2 regions of the Peribacillus sp. NPDC097225 genome follow, and region 1 is predicted to be linked to the other one. Evidence: predicted binding sites of a transcription regulator. Region 1 holds the regulator's gene; the other holds the start of a gene.
What was found. The regulator LexA, encoded in region 1, represses DNA repair genes until DNA is damaged. The targets are predictions, from matches to a motif close to CGAACATATGTTCG.
Positions count from the first base shown of each region.

Region 2: a site for LexA is predicted at 2,199-2,212, ahead of uvrB (excinuclease ABC subunit UvrB). Genes of this name have one in related genera too.

Region 1 covers NZ_JBIWDJ010000002.1:525,008-533,146, reverse strand. Annotated here, with positions in the region: gene ACIQXH_RS08470 (VanZ family protein) at 323-931, shown strand; gene ACIQXH_RS08465 (peptide MFS transporter) at 1,024-2,520, opposite strand; gene ACIQXH_RS08460 (GlsB/YeaQ/YmgE family stress response membrane protein) at 3,280-3,516, shown strand; gene ACIQXH_RS08455 (hypothetical protein) at 3,688-3,975, opposite strand; gene lexA (transcriptional repressor LexA) at 4,242-4,865, opposite strand; gene yneA (cell division suppressor protein YneA) at 5,025-5,336, shown strand; gene ACIQXH_RS08440 (YneB family resolvase-like protein) at 5,349-6,005, shown strand; gene ACIQXH_RS08435 (DUF896 domain-containing protein) at 6,070-6,303, shown strand; gene tkt (transketolase) at 6,535-8,139, shown strand, end outside.
Region 2 covers NZ_JBIWDJ010000004.1:134,534-142,672, forward strand. Annotated here, with positions in the region: gene uvrA (excinuclease ABC subunit UvrA) at 1-76, opposite strand, end outside; gene uvrB (excinuclease ABC subunit UvrB) at 83-2,068, opposite strand; gene ACIQXH_RS13475 (DUF2198 family protein) at 2,288-2,518, opposite strand; gene ACIQXH_RS13480 (catalase) at 2,667-4,244, opposite strand; gene ACIQXH_RS13485 (N-acetylmuramoyl-L-alanine amidase family protein) at 4,598-6,328, shown strand; gene ACIQXH_RS13490 (MMPL family transporter) at 6,484-8,139, shown strand, end outside.

The sequences.
Region 1 (8,139 bases):
TTTAAAAAATAGGACAACTTTATCCTATCCCGGTGGTCGTTCCATTTGAAAAAACCCATCGTTATGGACTTTATGAAGGGGGTCAGGTGGAAGTCAGGTGACACGGTATCTTTCTTGGCTAAACAGTACGATAGCCGATAGATACCAATATATATATATATATAATAAAAGTCGGTCAGAAATTACGTGTTAAGGAGTATGTCAACGGAGAGAAAAAGTAGGAAATCTTATGAGTGTTGTACCAAGCGCTATATCTTTCATATTGACGGTATGTCCTCAATAGCCTAGGATGTAATGGTATTCGTTTGAAGGAGGGCCCCATATGACTTATAAAACGCTATTGCTTACGCTTCTGTTCTCACAGGGGTTATTCTTCGGTGGTCTACCTATTTTTCTTCAACTCCTATTCTATTTGAACCCTTGGGTGATCATGGTTGTATGGGTTTGTATTGTAGTCTCTGTGTTGATGATCGTCTTATTGGTCAGGGGGGAAACAATAAAACTACCCCGATTGTATTGGCAGGTAGCGATAAGTGGTTATAGTTTCTCTTTGCTAGTTTTACTTTTCTTCCGACCTGAAGGACAGGAATATTCGTATAATATTATCCCGTTATCTACAATCAGCCCTTATTTAACTGGTGATTCGAATTGGCTTGTTTCTTTTTATAATCTAAGTGCAAATGTAGGATTATTCATTCCATTTGGATTGTACCTGCTATCCAGAAAGGGAAAAAAGATGACCGGTATTCCAAGATTTCTTATTCCCTTTTTCTCAATCTCAATCATAGAAATATGCCAGTATGTTTTTCAAAGAGGAAGTTTGGATATAGACGATCTGATCTTGAACCTTATTGGGGTATATTTGGGATATTTCTTGTATCGTTGGTTCGTGAAAGTGATAGATATTATCCCCGCAAAGCGGAATGCATAATGAAAATCCGGTAGGGTCCAGTAACATACAGTTTTGACGAAAAACAAAAAAAGCCAGCTTGTCCATGATAGGAGAAGCTGGCTTTACATTTGTTAACGTAAGCCTTTCATAAAGCCTTGAATCTTTGGTGATATTGCCAATAGGATAAATCCTAAAATCAATGAAGTGATTCCGATAGCCCCGAAATAGACCATTTCTGTGTCCGCAGAGTAAAATCTTACAATTTGAGCATTTAATGCTTGTGCTGCTGCATTGGCTAAGAACCATAAACTCATCATTTGTGCTGAGAACGCAGATGGAGCAAGTTTAGTGGTAGCTGACATACCAACAGGTGACAAGCATAGCTCTCCAATTACTACAAGGAAATAACTAAGTACAAGCCATAATGGGCTAACTAATGAACCGGCTCCTCCAAAATAAGAGGGAACCAAAATTACTAGGAATGATAGACCAGCAAAGAATAGGCCAATTGAAAACTTTTGAGGTATAGTTGGCTGACGTTTCCCTAATTTAACCCATAACCATGCGAATAAAGGAGCTAAAGTAATGATGAACAATGGGTTTAAAGATTGGAACCATGCTGGTGAAATGTGAAAACCTGCAAATTCTAACTGTGTCCGTTTATCAGCATAATTTGCTAAAATAGTTGAGCCTTGTTCTTGGATGGCCCAAAACATGACAGCTGCTATAAATAAAGGGATATAGGCTAGTAAACGTGAACGCTCAACAGCTGTTGTTTTCGGACTACGGTACATGACAATAAAATACATGGTAGGAATAAGAATTCCAAGAATACCAACAAGGCCGATAAAGCTATTAAGTGTTAAGAGACCATTTGAGATAGCGATTGCACAAATGATGGCAATAATTAAAATAGCTAGCCCAATCTTGGTGTAAACAGATTTCTTTTCATTCGGAGCCAAAGGATTGACAGGGGTTATTCCTGCAAGTCCCAGATTTTTTTTCTTTGTAGCCATGAAGACGATTAATCCAATAAACATACCAACGGCTGCAATACCGAATCCAAGGTGGAAATTGTACTTCATTCCAACTGTTCCGACAATAAGCGGAGCAATGAATGCACCCGTATTTATTCCCATGTAGAATATGCTGAAACCCGAATCTCGACGGTTATCGTCTTCCGCATATAGATCTCCAACAATACTGGATACATTAGGTTTTAAAAGACCTGTACCTATAACGATTAGTATCATGGAAACGAAGAACATGGATATGCTACCTGGTATCGCAAGTGCAATATGACCAAGCATAATCAATATACCGCCATAAAAAACGGCTTTTTGTGTTCCGAAAATCCTATCGGCTAACCAGCCACCAATAATTCCGGACATATATACTAACGATCCATAGATGGATACAATGGCTAGAGATGTTTTTTCATCAAGACCTAGTCCACCTTTAGATACCTCATAATACATATAGTATACAAGAATGGCCTTCATACCATAATAGGAGAAGCGCTCCCAAAACTCCGTGAAGAAAAGTGTGAATAGCCCTTTAGGGTTTCCGAAAAAACCTTTTTGAGGAATGCTATCCAAAATTTTCTGTTTATTTATTGATGATGACATACATTCTCCTCCTTTTATTATAGTATAATAACTTTTCTTAGAGCAGTTGTAAAGAATATTTAGTGTATTTTAACAATAGTTCTTAATAAGGTGTATTTATATCCTTTTTTTGTGAAATACAGGACTATTGAAATAGCATAAATAGGTAATAAGGTATATATTAGGAGTCTAAAATTCGATTAAATCCACTTTGAAATGAAAAAGTACTATTTAGTCTGATATAAATCCAAAAAACGGTAAATTAGAATTTCGAATTGTAAGACCATTCAACTAACTATGGAAATCTGATTTTAAATGAATGTGTAGGAAAAATGATGATGAATAAGGTTGAAATTTTAAAAAATATAGTAGGAAATAGTGTGAAATATTGAAAATAGGAATATTGTCATATCGACAAAAGAAGCTAAAATACTTATTCTGGTATAGAAAGCAATTTAATTGTTTTCTTTTTTACCATGTGGTGCCGCCAGACAATTGCAGTTGTCTGGCGGTATTTATTATTATAACCAAATAATAATTTTCAATCATTCCTACCGGATGGTTTTTTTGGAGTAGGGAAAACGGAAGATTAAAACACTAAAGGCCGCCTTTTTAGGGCGGCCTTTTATAGTACCTATATAGGTAGAAGTATATAAACAGCCGATAAGTTATTGACTGAGGAGCTTAAAGTGATTTTCATTAGTCACAAGTCTGTTCTATTAATAAAAAAATTTCATAAATTTTAGAGAAAGGAGGTGGTTATTTTTGGAGCTAATTTGGATGTTAATTGTTGGTGGAATAATTGGATGGCTGGGAAGTCTGATTTTAGGAAGGGATATGCCGGGTGGAATTATTGGAAATATCATTGCTGGATTTGTTGGAGCATGGCTTGGTACTGCAATATTAGGGCCAATCGGACCTGAGACAGAAGGGTTTTACATTGTGCCTGCGTTACTGGGTGCCATAATTGTTGTGTTTATTGTATCCATTATCATGAGAAATACAAGATGGAGGTAGAAAGCAGAGGGTACAAGATTGAATGAATTTGCCAGAATCACGTGTAGATGGTTTAGAGAAAGCTGATCTATATGTGTCCATTATTGCTTGAAAATGCTGTTCAACAATACTGGACAGTTTTTTTGCGTAATAAAATAAAGGTTTTCGATCGAAGAATCCATCAGTGTTTAATCAATCCGAATGATTATCAGAGTTCCTAAAAGAAACTAAAGCTGTTTTAAGTGCGGCGTAATTACCGATACTGGCGTATCCGTAAAACCATCCCATAAAAATCCCAGTAGTCAAGTGATGCCGATGGCTTATGAATATAGAAAGGATTAAACCAAGACATAAAGCAATAGTGGGTACGTAACTTCGGGGGATAGGAAAGAGGTATTTTATGATTTGAGTCAAAATCATGATAGTTGGAATGGCAATTACAGCATCCCAAAAATTCGTATGTATCGTCGGAAAATCCATAGTAACACCACTTTCAAAAAGAAATGTCTATTGAACTAATTTCACCGGATATAAAAGAATTATACCTTGTTTATTTGACTCGGTTTATTGATCAAAGCTCTTTTGATATTACAATTATATTTAGATTCATCATAACATGTAAGTTAAGTGGCTTAATCTAATCGACTAACATCTCTATTAAAATATTATAGTATTCTTTCTGTCATATACATGGGATGAAATACATAGACTTAAAATAATAAAAAAAAAGCGCAATTTGCGCGCTTTTAATGAATTTGCCTATATAGCCCGATCACTCTTCCAAGAATGGTTACATCTCTTAGAATGATAGGTTCCATATTGGAGTTTTCTGGCTGAAGCCGTATGTAATCCGGTTCCTTAAAGAATCGTTTAACGGTGGCTTCATCATCTTCCGTCATGGCCACGACGATATCTCCGTTATTGGCATTGCTTTGTTGTTTTACAATGACATAATCTCCATCATGAATTCCTGCTTCAATCATACTTTCACCCATAATTTCAAGCATGAACACATGATCATCATGTGGAACCATACTTTCAGGAAGAGGGAAGTATTCCTCTATGTTCTCGATGGCAGTTATCGGCATACCTGCGGTTACTTTTCCGAGAAGTGGTACGTTAACTACGTTTGTTTTTGGAATGTTATTAGATTCTTCTATATTTAAAATCTCAATGGCCCTTGGTTTAGTTGGGTCGCGTCTGATTAAGCCTTTGCTTTCCAAACGAGATAAATGTCCATGTACAGTCGAACTTGATGCAAGTCCCACAGCTTCGCCAATCTCTCTAACGGAAGGTGGATAACCTTTTTGACGAACTTCATCTTTTATGAAATCAAGAATATCCTGCTGCCGTTTTGATAGTTTAGTCATATACGCACCTCTTCTCTATAATTCTTTGCTATATTATAGCATGGCTCTCCATGCTATACAAACATAAGTTCGAATTTGGTTGTTGACTGAAACAAACGTTCGTATTATAATTCAATCATCAACTAAAAACGAACGTACATTCGCTATGGAGGGATATTAATGAAGACATTTTGCAAAAATAATATTTATACGATTCTATTAGCAGGATTTGTATTTATCTTGTCTATTTTATTCTCTTTCACATTAGATAGTAATCAAAATAGGGATTTCCTTTCGATTGAAATTAACGAAGGTGATACTATATGGGAGATTTCAGAAGAATATGGTCAAACCGAATTGACAAAAAAAGAATTCATTGGTTGGATAGAAGAGTATAACGGTGTAAGGGCGGATACGATTAAGGCAGGTCAAATCATTGTCATACCAGTTGAAAGTGAAAAAGTAGTCCAAAGTTTGGCTAGTAAGCAGTAAAGGTAGGTTCATATGAAAGCAGTCATCTATTGTCGGGTAAGTACAGAAAAAGAAACGCAGGAAACCTCGCTAGCTAGGCAGGAAGAGGAATTAGTAAAGTTAGCAGAACATAATGACATGGAAGTCGTTTCAATAATAAGAGAGCAGGCAAGTGGTTACGAACTGAACCGTGACGGGATATTTGACATGCTTGATCTTTTTAAGACAAAGGAAGCGAATGTTCTCCTGATTCAAGATGAAACTAGGTTGGGAAGAGGTAATGCTAAAATTGCCTTGTTTCATGTTGTACTTAAAGAAGGAGTGAAGATCTTCACACTTTCTCATGATGGTGAATTAGAGTTATCGGACTCTGATGCCATGGTTATCCAAATTGTTGGTATTGTAGAAGAATATCAACGTAAACTACATAACCTGAAAATTAAACGTGGTATGCTTAGGGCCGTTGAAAATGGCTACCGGCCCCAGAAAAACCTGAAGAACCAAAGAAACTCCACTGGTAGGGATCGTAAAGAAGTACCCATAGAAGAAATTGTGAAACTGCGTTCGAATGGATTAACTTTTGCGGAGATTGCGGCAACACTGAGAGGCTTTGGCTATGAAGTGTCAAAAGCAACGGTACACCGCAGATTCTTGGAATACCAGCAAGGTACACCGGAGAATCAATCATAGAACTTGTAATTTCACTTTTTTTTTAATACCATGTCAATATCCGTATATATAAAGGAGAAAAATTATGCTATCAAAAGAAAAAATGGCCCGTATCAATGAACTTTCTAAAAAAGCTAAGGGAGAGGGCTTAACTGTAGAAGAGGCGAAAGAGCAAACTTCCTTACGAAGTGAGTATTTGGAGACATTTAGACGTTCAATGGCTGATACGCTAGAAAATGTTAAAGTTATCGATCCAGAAGGTAATGATGTCACGCCTCAAAAAATAAAAAACATTAAAGAAAAAAAAGGTTTACATTAACCAATAAGGACTGATGATGGCCCCATCATTAGGATTACTCATGAGGAATGTAAAGTGAAAAAAGAGAATGCATCGATGTATGTATTCTCTTTTTTGGTTTAACCTAACCTTGGTAAATCCTTAATTAGTAGAAAATTGAATTAGCTGTGCAAGAAATGGTTATTTTAGTTGTGATATTAAGTTAGTCAATATAATATAAAGAGGTACACTACAGGAAGGGATGTTTTACACATGTTAGATAAATTAGATGCACTTTCTATTAATACAATTCGTACATTATCGATCGATGCAATTGAAAAGGCTAATTCAGGTCATCCAGGCATGCCTATGGGTGCAGCTCCCATGGCATATAAGCTGTGGACTGATTATATGAATCATAACCCGAAAAATCCTGATTGGTTTAATAGAGACCGTTTTGTTTTATCGGCAGGACATGGTTCCATGCTATTATACAGTCTCCTGCATTTATCAGGTTACGGCTTGACAATGGATGACTTAAAGGGTTTCCGTCAATGGGGAAGTAAAACTCCTGGGCATCCTGAATACGGACATACTGCTGGTGTAGATGCCACTACTGGACCACTTGGCCAAGGGATTGCAATGGCTGTAGGTATGGCAATGGCAGAACGTCACTTGGCTGAAAGCTACAATCGTGATTCTTATAATGTAGTTGATCATTATACATATAGTATTTGTGGGGATGGAGACTTAATGGAAGGCGTTTCAGCTGAAGCTGCTTCTTTAGCAGGCCATCTTCAACTAGGAAGACTTGTCGTTTTATATGATTCAAACGATATTTCTCTTGATGGAGATCTTAGCCAATCATTCAGTGAAAGTGTAGCAGACCGTTTTAAATCATACGGCTGGCAGTATCTGAGAGTGGAAGACGGCAACGATTTACAACAAATCGCAAAAGCCATTGAAGAAGCAAAGACTGATGAAGCTCGTCCAACCTTAATCGAAGTGAAGACAGTAATCGGTTATGGTTCTCCTAACCGCTCTGGTAAGTCTGCCGCTCACGGTGCTCCTCTTGGTGCTGATGAAATGAAGTTGACAAAAGAAGCTTACAAATGGACATTCGAAGAAGACTTTTATGTTCCGGATGAAGTATATGCACACTTTAATGAAGCATGTGTAGAAGCTGGAAATAAAAAAGAACAAGAATGGAATGAACTTTTTAATAAATATAAAGAAGCGTACCCTGAGCTCGCAGAACAGCTGGAGCTTTCTATAAAAGGTGAACTACCTGCAGACTGGGATCAGGAAATTCCAGTTTATGAAGAAGGCAAGACATTGGCTTCGCGTGCTTCCAGTGGAGAAGTATTGAATGCATTAGCGAAAAAACTACCTAGCCTTATTGGAGGTTCAGCCGATTTAGCAGGATCAAATAATACATCCATCAAAGGTGCTACAGATCTATTGCCTGGAAATTATAGTGGACGTAATATATGGTTTGGTGTACGTGAATTCGCTATGGGAGCAGCATTGAACGGGATGACGCTACATGGTGGCATCAAGGTTTACGGTGGAACATTCTTCGTATTCTCTGATTATCTACGTCCATCCATCCGAATGGCTGCCTTAATGGGACTTCCTGTAACATATGTATTCACTCACGACAGTATCGCTGTTGGTGAAGACGGACCGACACATGAGCCTATCGAACAATTAGCCTCATTACGTGCCATGCCTAATCTTGGTGTGATTCGTCCAGCTGATGGTAATGAAGTTGCAGCAGCTTGGAAGGTCGCTATTGAGTCTAAAGATAAACCAACGGCACTTGTGTTAACAAGACAAGGGTTACCGACAATCAAAAACACATCAGAAACTGCTTAT
Region 2 (8,139 bases), on a different contig from region 1:
CCCTCGGTATCGTGACGTCGATATTCTTGAGGTTGTTGGTCCTTGCACCCTTAATCACAATTTTATCCATTGCCATGTTTCGTCACCCTTCCGCTTTTAACTCTAATATTAAATCACGCAGTTCGGCAGCCCGTTCGAAATCCAGTGCCTTTGCCGCTTCTTTCATTTCTTTTTCCATGCTTGCCACCACTTTTTCGCGCTCTTTCTTCGGAAGCTTAGACAGTTTGATAGCCGGATCTTCCTGATACGCTTCCCCATCTTCAACAACTTGCGTAGCCCGGATGGAATCCCTGATATCCTTTTGGATGGTCTGTGGTGTGATTCCATGCTTTTTGTTGAAATTTTCCTGGATTTCCCGTCGGCGCGTCGTTTCACTGATGGCCAGTTCCATCGAATTCGTTATCCGGTCAGCATACATGATGACGTGCCCGTTTGCATTCCTGGCGGCACGGCCCATCGTTTGGATGAGTGAACGTTCCGAGCGGAGGAATCCTTCTTTATCAGCATCGAGAATGGTCACCAAGGACACTTCGGGGATATCCAGACCTTCCCGCAAAAGATTGATCCCGACAAGGACATCATATTTCCCCATCCTCAATTCCCGGATGATTTCAATTCTTTCCAACGTTTTTATCTCAGAATGAAGGTACTGAACCTTGATTCCTATATCCTTCAGGTAATCCGTTAAATCCTCGGACATCTTTTTCGTCAATGTCGTAATTAAAACCCGTTCATCCCGTTTAGCCCGTTCCTGGATTTCACCTATCAGGTCATCAATCTGCCCTTCAATCGGTCGCACTTCAATGGTAGGATCAAGCAATCCAGTAGGTCGGATAATTTGCTCGACCATTTCCGGCGTATGTTCCAATTCATATGGTCCTGGAGTTGCCGAAACGAATATGGATTGATGGACTTTCTTTTCAAACTCCTCGAATCTGAGTGGCCGGTTATCTTTCGCAGAGGGTAGGCGGAATCCATGGTCCACCAATACCTGCTTCCGAGCCTGATCGCCATTGAACATGCCGCGGATCTGTGAAAGGGTCACATGTGACTCGTCGACAATCAATAGGAAGTCTTCCGGAAAATAGTCAATCAAGGTGTAAGGTGTAGCTCCTGCGGGGCGTAGGGTTAAATGACGGGAATAGTTCTCGATACCCGAACAGAAACCCATCTCCCTCATCATTTCCAAATCGTAACGGGTCCGTTGCTCCAATCGCTGTGCTTCAAGAAGCTTTTCATCTTCACGAAGTTCTGCCAATCGTTCTTCAAGTTCCGTTTCAATATTTTGAATCGCCACATTCAGTTTCTCTTCACGTGTCACGAAATGGGATGCCGGAAAGATGGCGATATGTTCCCGTTCACCAGTGATCTCGCCAGTCAGGGCATCGACTTCCCGAATCCGGTCAATCTCGTCCCCGAAAAACTCGACCCGAACGCAGTGTTCATCTTTTGAGGCCGGGAAGATTTCAACTACGTCTCCGCGGACCCTGAACGTTCCACGTTGAAAGGCAATATCATTTCTCTCATATTGAATATCTACAAGTTTATGCAGCAGTGCATTTCTGTCTATCTCCATACCAGTACGCAGCGATACCACCATCTCCCTGTATTCTTCCGGGGAACCTAACCCATAAATACAGGATACACTGGCAATGATGATGACATCTTCCCGTTCGAACAAAGAGGATGTCGCCGAGTGGCGGAGTTTATCGATTTCATCATTGATACTGGCATCTTTCTCTATGAAAGTATCAGTGGAAGGCACATAGGCTTCTGGCTGATAGTAATCGTAATAGCTGACAAAGTACTCAACCGCATTATTGGGGAAAAACTCTTTGAACTCACTGTAAAGCTGCCCTGCCAACGTTTTGTTATGGGCAATGACAAGAGTAGGCTTATTGATTTGTTGGATGACATTGGAGACAGTGAATGTTTTCCCTGTTCCTGTCGCTCCAAGCAGCGTCTGCATACTCTTTCCTTCTTTTATGCCAGCAACAAGCTTTTCTATCGCCGCTGGCTGATCTCCCTGCGGAGAATATTTTGAGACTAACTCAAACGTTTCCTTCACCAAGCATGGCCTCCTACTGAATTAGTTTTATATGAAAAAAGGGATATGATTTATTCCTTCTATTTATTCCGTTTAAAGAACTATATATACACATTCTACCACAATATCCCCAAAACAAACCACCGAAAAGCGAACAAACATTCTGTTTCGTATTTTATAACCTAGCAGGTCAAAGAGTCCTTTTCATAGAAATCGAGACAAAAAAAGCACCTCTATAAATTAGGCGCTCTTGGCTGTTCGTTTCATCATTCTTTTTGATAACCAGAAACCCACCGTCAGTGATAGTGCATCAATGATTATTAATAAGTTCGTATGTGTATAACCTTTATATGCGGAAGCGGCGATCAATGCAACCGTTAGTATAAGACCTACAATATAGTTATAGGTGACCCTTGAAAATAGCATGACTAGAAGACCGGGTAATAGAAGGGCTGAAAGAAATTTAATCATTTTTTCATCTCCTTTGTAAGAGAAAAATAGAGTAGTTACAGTTTAAATGATTCCTTGGTTTTTTGCCAATCTATTTCCTGCAAAACGAACAAGCGGTATACAAAAGGGAAACCCCCTTCAAGGAAGGGAGTTCACTTTTTGCATCCTATTAATATGGATCGGCGTCATGACCTTTTTCGACTGCTTCCTCTGGATTGTCCGTACCACCCATTGGTTTGGAAGACTCGGTATGTTGGGAAGCTGCCGCTAATCCATCTTTCAAACGACGGCCATAATCTTTATCGGCCTCTTCAGCAAGGGCAATCATCTTCTCTTGAATGCGTGGATCAGCAGGTGCGAGTGCATCCACTAGATTGGAGATCAATTCGTCCCTTTCCCAATCCTCGAATTCACGATACGTTTCACCTGCTTGTTTCGTGTTGCTTTGGCGATCTATCGTTTCACGGACCAGTTTGCCCTCCACAAAAGGGGTATACTCTTTACCCGTCTGCTCAGCCTCTTTCAATCCTCCTACAGTCGATGGTTCGTAGTTGATATGAGGACTTTGGTTTCCTCTACCCACTTCATACTGCATTTGGCCGCCCGTTTGATTGGTCGCCGTCCGTTTTTTCGGTGCATTGATCGGCAGTTGCAGATAATTGGCCCCCACGCGATGACGTTGTGTATCCGAATACGAGAATGTGCGGCCTTGGAGCATCTTATCATCCGAGAAATCCAATCCATCTACAAGGACTCCCGTTCCAAAAGCAACCTGCTCGACTTCGGTGAAATAATCTTCCGGGTTCTTATTCAAAACCATCGTGCCGACATGCAGCCATGGGAATTGGTCTTTTGGCCAAATCTTCGTATCGTCTAATGGATCGAAATCCAGTTCAGGATGGGCATCATCACTCATGATCTGTACATTTAAATCCCATTCTGGGTAATCCCCATTTTCGATTGCTTCATATAAATCCTGTGTAGCATGATTGAAATTCGTCGACTGAATCTCATTCGCTTCTTTCTGCGTCAAGTTTTTGATCCCTTGCTTTGGTTCCCAATGGTACTTGACCAGGACTGCTTCTCCCTCTTGATTCACCCACTTATACGTATTGACCCCGGAACCCTGCATCATGCGGTAGCTAGCCGGAATGCCCCAAGGCGAGAATAAGAAGGTGATCATATGGAAGGTTTCCGGAGAACTTGAGCAGAAATCGAAAATCCTTCTGCCATCCTGAATGTTCGTAACCGGGTCGGGTTTGAAGGCATGGATCAAATCGGGAAATTTCATGGCGTCGCGGATAAAGAATATTTTGAGGTTGTTCCCTACTAAATCCCAGTTTCCATCTTCCGTATAAAACTTAACGGCAAATCCACGAGGGTCACGTAATGTTTCAGGGGAGGTTCCCCCATGAATGACCGAAGAAAACCTGACGAAGACCGGTGTTTTTTTACCCGCTTCTTGAAAGACCTTTGCTCTCGTATATTTAGAAACCGGCTCGTCTCCCGCCTTGCCTGTCGGAACAAAATATCCATGTGCACCTGCACCTCGTGCATGTACCACCCGCTCCGGAATCCGCTCTCTATCGAAGTGACTCATTTTTTCCAGGAAGTCGTAGTTCTCTAATGTACTTGGTCCCCTGTTTCCAACAGTCCGGATGCTTTGATTATTCGTTATGGGGTGCCCTTGTCGGTTGGTCAAGGTTTCTTCCGATTCATTATTCGTCTCTTTTGGTTGATCAGACACTAAATTTCCTCCTTTGTAAATATCATCCATCACTCCAACTAACATCCCCAATTCCTCAAACTTCACTCATATTAATTCAAAATTCTTCAATTAATGTAAATTACGTTCTAATTACCTACAAAAAGTTCCAAAAAACACCTACTAATTGATGTGAGTATATTGTACTATTATTAATGAATCTCCTTCACACTATCGCCAATGATACCGATAAAAATCATGGAGATTACTCCAATGAAGGCATCTCCGCAGAATATGTGCACTTATATTCACTTACCAAGGGTTATTCTGACCCAACCTCTGGATGAACCATAGCCATTCGATTATTTCAGCATAATTTAAAGGAGCGAGCTTTAATGAAAAGAAGAATAATCACCCTATTTGCAGCAACCTTGGTTTTTTTGACGATTTTCTCGTATCCACACGCCACCGATCAAGTTCAAGCCGCTTCCAAAACGGCCAAAGTTACAGCTAGTTCCCTCCATATAAGAGAACAACCTAAGACCACCGCAAAATCTCTGGGCTTAATAAAAAAAGGAAAAGAAGTGACGATCTCTTCACAAAAATCCGGATGGTCGAAAATCAAGTATGGAAAACTAACGGGCTGGGTTTCCACCACGTATTTGGACGAGTTAGGTTATGTGACAGCTTCCTCGTTAGTATTAAGAAAATCAAATAATACAAGCAGCAAGTCTCTCGCAACCTTACCTAAAGGAACCGCCGTAGAAATTAAATCGACCAAAGGCAATTGGCTACAAATCTATGTATCTTCCAAAAAGAAAACCGGTTGGGTTTCTAAAACATACATATCTAGTTCCAAGCCTACAGCCACCGCTAAACCGGCAGCTGTCAGCACAACCAAGTACTATGTTACAGCCAGTTCATTGTATGTCCGTAAGTCTGCCAATACCACGTCAAAGAAGCTGGCGACGATCAATAAGGGCGCTGCCGTTACCTATATTAAAAAATCGGGTAACTGGGCAAACGTGAAGACGGCTTCCGGCGTGACCGGATGGGCTTCCTTAACCTATCTATCTAAGAAAAAACCTACTGCATCTCCTTCAGCCGTTAAGGAAACGACTTACTATGTAACAGCTGCCGAGCTATACGTAAGGAAATCGGGTAACTCAAAAGCAGACAAAGTCACCACTCTAAAAAAAGGGGAGGCTGTCACGCTTTATGAAGAGAAAGACAAATGGGGAAGAATCAAAACGGCTTCCGGGAAAACAGGTTGGGCTTCCCTTACCTATCTAGCAAAAACCAAGCCGAAAGAAACAAAACCAGTAACAACCACACCACCTAAAGTAGAAGCACCTATAAAAGAAGAACCGGTCAAAACCAAGCCAACCAAATACTATGTCATTTCCGACTCGTTGAACATTCGCAATGGACCTTCGGCAACGAATAAAATAATAGGGGCCGTCGATAGAAGTGATAGTGTCATAGTGACGGAAACACAAGGAGATTGGGGCAAGGTCGAAACACAATCCGGTTTGGTAGGATGGGCCTCCCTCACGTATCTATCGAAGACCAAACCGAGTGATGGATTTAAAGGCAAGGTGATCGTCCTTGATCCGGGGCATGGCGGGTCTGACCCTGGGGCATCCGGGAAAAATAATCGGGAAAAGGATTTAACTCTTTCCACGGCTAAAAAGCTGAAAGCCAAATTGGAGGAGGCCGGTGCAAAAGTCGTCATGACACGAACAGGCGATACGTATCCCTCTTTAAGTAAACGAGTGGAAATCAGCCAGGCCAACAAACCCGATGTCTTTATCAGCATTCACTATAATGCTGGTCCCAGCTCAGCCAACGGCATTGAAACATTTTATCTAGCATCGAATGTCAATGAAAAAGAGCTCGCACAAACCGTACAAGCTGAAATCATCAAAGAAACAAAATTGAGGGACCGTGGTGCCAAAACGGGGAACTTCCAGGTCATCCGGGATAACAAGCAAGCTGCGATATTACTAGAATTAGGGTTCATCTCCAATTTGGAAGAAGAAAAGCTCATTGCCACGAGCGCCTATCAAGACACGGCCGTCACTGGTATCTTTAATGGGTTGAAGAAATACTTCAATTTATTTTAATGAATCAAAAAAGCTTTGGAGGGATTTACCTTCCAAAGCTTTTTTTTAGAAATTCAAGAAACTGCATACCCAGTTTTGCAAATAGGAAAGTTTCCCCTTTATAATTAAGAGTGGATTATGATAAAAATTTCAAAAGTGAGGTGCCTTCATTGAACATGTTAGGAAGATTAAGCAAAATGATGACCGGAACAATCAGCCGTTGGGTTGTCATCGCCATCTGGATTATTGCGACAGTACTGTTAACCTTCACGTTACCGGCAGTGAACGATAAAACGGAAAATGTTCCTACTGATTTACCTGCAGACTCAGATTCTGTCGTAGCGGATGAACTGATAAAAAAAGAATTCCCTAATTCCTCAGGGATACCTGCCTTGCTTACATGGCATCGGGAGGGTGGACTGACTGATGCTGATTTAGCTGAAATTCAAAACCTTTCCAAAGAGCTTACAGAAAGTCCCTTAAAACAGCAATCCTTCTTACCTCCTCTTCACAACGCTCCACTGCCCGCACTAAAGGGCTCTGTTTCTGAAGATGGTACGACTTTCGTACAGCCCCTCTTCTTTGAGGAAAGTGCCGGGACAGCCGTTTTGGAAAAAAACATTGAACGCATCAATAAGTTAGTAACCGAACGCGTCGGTACGGACCCTTCAAAGGTTAAAATCGACTCTGAAGACCTGTCCCTTCGTGTAACGGGTCCTGTCGGGATCTCCGTCGATGCGACTGGATTATTTGCCGGTGCCGATATTCAATTACTACTGGCGACGGTTATACTCGTTCTTGTCGTCTTATTACTTATTTATCGCTCACCACTTTTAGCGATCATTCCATTAATCGGGGTCGGTTTCGCTTACCTTGTCACAAGTCCTATCCTAGGATTCATGGCAGACCACGGCTGGATTACAGTCGATGCGCAGGCCATTTCGATTATGACCGTATTGCTATTCGGGGCGGGAACCGATTATTGTTTATTCTTGATATCCCACTACCGTAGTGAATTGAGAAGACACGAAAGCAAACGAGAAGCCATGATGGCTGCCTTTAAAGATTCTTCAGGCGCCATTGCGATGAGCGGTCTGACGATCGTCGTCTCCCTATTAACATTGCTCGTGGCTCAATATGGTGCTTATCATCGTTTCGCCGTACCATTCAGCTTATCCATATTAATCATGATGATTGCTGCCTTAACTCTCGTTCCTGCACTACTTTCCGTTTTCGGCCGGGCCTCTTTCTTCCCGATCGTTCCACGTACACCCGAAATGGAAGAAGCACGCGCGAAGAAAAAGGGCAAACCCGTCAAGATACACAAAGAAGGCGGACGCATTGGAAAATGGATTGGGAATATCGTTACAACAAAGCCATGGACCGTCATCCTTACTTGCCTGATTCTTTTCGGCCTTTTAGCTGGCTATTCATCACAAATAAAATATTCCTATGATATCCTCTCTTCATTCCCAGAAGACATCAACTCTCGTGAAGGATATACCGTCATTTCCGATGCCTACTCTCCTGGTGAACTTGCACCGGCAACAGTCGTCGTCGATACGGATGGTAAGGATATCGATTTAACGGATTCCCTGAAGGATATGAGCCTGATCGGAAGTGTCTCAGAACCTGTAAGGAGTGAGACCAATAAGGATTTACAATCCTATGAAGTCAAATTCAATATCAACCCATACGATACGAAAGCCATCGACGCCATTTCAGATATACGCAGTTCCGTAGAAAAAGAACTGAAAGAAGCGAAGATCTCATCCGTTGATGAAAAAGTATGGATTGGCGGCCAGACAGCCGAGCAACACGATAAACGCGAA